Regions from separate parts of the Aquipseudomonas campi genome, predicted to be linked through region 1. Evidence: predicted binding sites of a transcription regulator. Region 1 holds the regulator's gene; the other holds the start of a gene.
What was found. The regulator sigma-54, encoded in region 1, starts transcription at its own class of promoters, with help from an activator protein. The targets are predictions, from matches to a motif close to ANTGGCATNNANNTTGCTNT.

Region 2: glnK (P-II family nitrogen regulator) is a predicted target of sigma-54. The motif match lies at 750-769, and genes of this name have one in related genera.

Annotation. Positions count from the first base shown of each region.
Region 1 covers NZ_CP053697.2:920,872-923,073, forward strand. The annotation lists gene ptsN (PTS IIA-like nitrogen regulatory protein PtsN) at 1-55, opposite strand, end outside; gene hpf (ribosome hibernation-promoting factor, HPF/YfiA family) at 68-376, opposite strand; gene HNE05_RS04145 (RNA polymerase factor sigma-54) at 576-2,072, opposite strand.
Region 2 covers NZ_CP053697.2:199,574-201,775, forward strand. The annotation lists gene HNE05_RS00885 (YifB family Mg chelatase-like AAA ATPase) at 1-255, opposite strand, end outside; gene HNE05_RS00890 (accessory factor UbiK family protein) at 295-555, opposite strand; gene glnK (P-II family nitrogen regulator) at 968-1,306, shown strand; gene HNE05_RS00900 (ammonium transporter) at 1,342-2,202, shown strand, end outside.

The DNA of each region.
Region 1 (2,202 bases):
CGGGCACGTTCACCAGGGAACGGCCGGCGGTCAGGATATTTTCAAGTCGGATCATGTGTGGGGGATATCAGCGGGCTGTCGCGCCTTGCAGGCGGTTGAGCTGCTTTTCCTTGTGTTTGATCAGTTGGCGGTCAAGTTTGTCGGCGAGCAGATCGATCGCCGCATACATGTCTTCGTGCTCTGCGTTGGCGACGATTTCACCGCCAGCAATGTGCAGGGTGGCTTCGATTTTCTGCTTGAGTTTCTCGACCTCCATGATCACCTGCACATTGGTGATCTTGTCGAAATGGCGCTCCAGTCGGCTGAGTTTTTCGCCGATGTAGTCGCGCAGGGCGTCGGTCACATCCAGTTGGTGTCCACTGATGTTGACTTGCATACCACTTCTCCTTGTTGCCGTGTGTAAGAGACAGGCTAGCGGGCCTGCCACCGTAACACTTTGGCTTGAGAAGGCTTTTGCAGAACTGTCCTGTGCTTCCCCCTCGGGGCAGGGCGCCTGGCGCGCATGCAGTTTTGCAAAAGCCTTCCCTCAGTGCCGCATCACATCGGTCGCTGGCGCAGGCCTCAGACACTGCGCGCTACATCAACCGCTTGCGTTCGCTCGAAGGCGCTATCCCGAGGGATTCGCGGTATTTGGCGACGGTGCGACGGGCTACCTGAATGCCCTGTTCTTCCAGTAAACCAGCGATCTTGCTGTCACTCAACGGCTTTTTCGCGTTTTCCGCTGCGACCAGTTTTTTGATGATGGCACGGATCGCCGTCGACGAGCATTCGCCACCTTCAGAGGTGCTGACGTGGCTGGAGAAGAAGTATTTCAGCTCGTAAATGCCACGCGGGGTGTGCATGAATTTCTGCGTGGTAACGCGCGAGATGGTCGATTCGTGCATGCCCACCGCTTCGGCGATGTCATGCAGGACCAGCGGTTTCATCGCTTCGTCGCCGTATTCGAGGAAGCCGCGCTGATGCTCGACGATCTGCGTGGCGACCTTCATCAGCGTCTCGTTACGGCTCTGCAGGCTCTTGATGAACCAGCGCGCTTCCTGCAGCTGGTTGCGCATGAAGGTGTTGTCGGCGCTGGAGTCGGCGCGTTTGACGAAGCCGGCGTACTGGGCGTTGACGCGCAGGCGCGGCACCGCTTCCTGATTCAGCTCCACCAGCCAGCGCTCGTTGTGCTTGCGTACCAGGACGTCGGGGATCACGTATTCCGGCTCGCTGGCTTCGATCTGCGAGCCGGGACGTGGATTGAGGCTCTGGATCAGCTCGATGATCTGGCGCAGATCGTCTTCCTTGAGCTTCATACGCCGCATCAGCTGGCTGTAGTCACGGCTGCCAAGCAGGTCGAGGTGGTCGCCGACCAGGCGCTGGGCTTCGCTCAGCCAGGGGGCGCTGGCCGGCAGCTGACGCAGTTGCAGAAGCAGGCATTCGCGCAGGTCACGGGCGCCGACGCCGGCCGGGTCGAAGTTCTGGATGCGGTGTAGCACGGCTTCGACTTCGTCGAGCTCGACGTCCATTTCCGGGTCGAAGGCCTCGACGATTTCCTCGAGCGACTCTTCCAGGTAGCCCTGATTGTTGATGCAGTCGATCAGGGTCACGGCGATCAGGCGGTCGGTGTCCGACATCGGCGCCAGGTTGAGCTGCCACAGCAGGTGGGTCTGCAGGCTTTCGCCGGCCGAGGTGCGGGTGGTGAAGTCCCACTCGTCATCGTCGTTGCTTGGCAGGCTGCTGGCGCTGGTCTGGTAGACGTCTTCCCAGGCGGTGTCGACCGGCAGTTCGTTGGGAATGCGTTCGTTCCACTCGCCGTCCTCGATGGAGTCGGCGGGGGTGCTGTTGGTTTCCTGGTAGGTGTCCTGCTGCTGTTTGGACTGGGCGTTCTGCTCTTCGCCGTCGGCCAGCGGATCGCTGTTGTCGAAGTCTTCGCCTTCTTCCTGGCGTTCCAGCATGGGGTTGGATTCCAGGGCCTCCTGGATTTCCTGTTGCAGGTCCAGGGTGGAAAGCTGGAGTAGACGAATGGCTTGTTGCAGCTGCGGTGTCATCGTCAGCTGCTGGCCCATCTTGAGGACTAGCGAAGGTTTCATGGCAGGAAGCTTTGCACCTTATTTGCCGGCGCGGGTGCGCCATTCACTACAGGGCGCCGGGGCGCCGCCAATAAGCAAATTATATGCCTGAATCTGGCGGCTTTGCCTAGGCTTGACAACATCCATGTAG
Region 2 (2,202 bases), 720 kb from region 1:
GATGGCCAGGTCGAAACGTCCGCCATCTTTTGGCAGATCGGCAGGTGCTAGGTTGAGGGTGATGCGTCGGGTGGGGAATTCGAAGCCGGAATTGAGGATGGCGCTGCGCACGCGATCCTTGCTTTCCTTTACCGCCGTTTCTGGCAGGCCGACCAGGGCCATGCTCGGCAGGCCGTTGGCCAGATGGGCCTCGACGGTAACGGCCGGCGCTTCGACGCCGACCTGGGCACGGCTGTGGACTATGGCCAGGGACATGATCACTCCTTGATCAGGTCGCCGGCCGCTGATCGTCGATCAGTCGGCGGGCGGGTTTGGCTGCGCTTCCATGGCGGCCACCTTGGCCTCCAGGGCTTCCAGGCGGGCGCGGGTGCGCGCCAGGACAACCATCTGGCTGTCGAATTCGTCACGGCTGACCAGGTCCAGTTTGCTGAACGCACTCTGCAGCAGCACCTTGAATTGCGCCTCGAATTCGCTACGTGGCAGCGGCGTATCGCCGTTGAACAGGCGAGAAGCGTGGCTGGTCAGGGCGTCGAGCAGGGCTTTGGGCGGCAGCATGATGGGGGTTCCGGTGTCAGACGGGCGCCAGTGTAGCACGCAGCCCTTGGCGCTACGGCGCAGGGCATGACTGCACGGTTTTTGACCACGGCTGCCGTTTGCTGTGCACTGTTTGCGTGCAATGACTTGCGGGTGGAAAACCCGTTAAACCCGGTTTATTGGCCTAACTCCATGAAAACAGGGCTTTTGTCAGAGCTGGCAAGCTTTCTGCTTAGTGACCTGTGACGTGTGCACCGATGCAGTACCGGTGCACGGAGTGAGGCGGGGGAATGCTTCACTGCATGCGGTTGGTTGGCACTGGAAAGGTCGCAGTCATGGCCTACGGTGCGTTTCAAAAGCCAGACACTGCGCTTAGACTTGAGCCGGGTTTGTTCTTCCTGGGGCAAGTCCACCAAATACGGGAGAGAGTTTAATGAAGCTAGTCACTGCCATCATCAAGCCGTTCAAGCTGGACGACGTGCGCGAGTCGCTGTCGGAGATCGGCGTGCAGGGCATCACCGTCACCGAAGTCAAAGGCTTCGGTCGGCAGAAGGGCCACACCGAGCTGTACCGTGGCGCGGAATACGTGGTGGATTTTCTGCCCAAGGTGAAGATCGACGTGGCCATCGCCGACGACCAGCTGGATCGGGTTATCGAGGCGATCACCAAGGCTGCCAACACCGGCAAGATCGGTGACGGCAAGATTTTCGTCGTCAATCTGGAACAGGCCATCCGCATCCGTACCGGCGAAACCGGCACCGACGCAGTTTAAGCCTCAGAACCTCACACGCCCCAGGAGAAAACAATATGACTCTGCGTAAGATCGCAGGGCTAGGAGCCCTCTTGTCCCTCGTTACCCCTGGCCTGGCCATGGCTGACGAGGTTGTCCTCAACTCCGGCGACACCGCCTGGATGCTGACTGCCACCATTCTGGTGCTGCTCATGACCATCCCCGGCCTGGCGCTGTTCTACGGTGGCATGGTCCGCTCGAAGAACATCCTCTCGGTAATGATGCAGTGCTTTGCCATCACCGGCCTGATCAGCATCCTGTGGGTCGTCTACGGCTACAGCATCGCGTTCGATACCACCGGCATGGAGCAGGGTGTTGTTAACTTCAACTCCTTCGTCGGCGGCTTGTCCAAGGCTTTCCTCAGTGGTCTGACCCCGAGCAGCCTGATTGGCGCCTTCCCGGAAAGCGTGTTCATCACCTTCCAGATGACCTTCGCCATCATCACCCCGGCCCTGATCGTCGGTGCCTTCGCTGAGCGCATGAAGTTCTCCGCGATGCTGATCTTCATGGCGGTGTGGTTCACCCTGGTCTATGCACCGATCGCACACATGGTCTGGTCCGGCAACGGCGGCCTGATGTGGGACTGGGGCGTACTGGACTTCGCTGGTGGCACCGTGGTGCACATCAACGCCGGTATCGCTGGCCTGGTTGCCTGCATCGTGCTGGGCAAGCGCAAAGGCTTCCCGACCACCGCCATGGCTCCGCACAACCTGGGCTACACCCTGGTCGGCGCAGCGATGCTGTGGGTAGGCTGGTTCGGCTTCAACGCCGGCTCTGCCATCGCTGCCAACGGCACTGCCGGTATGGCCATGCTGGTAACCCAGATCGCTACCGCCGCTGCAGCCCTGGGCTGGATGGGCGCCGAGTGGATTACCCAC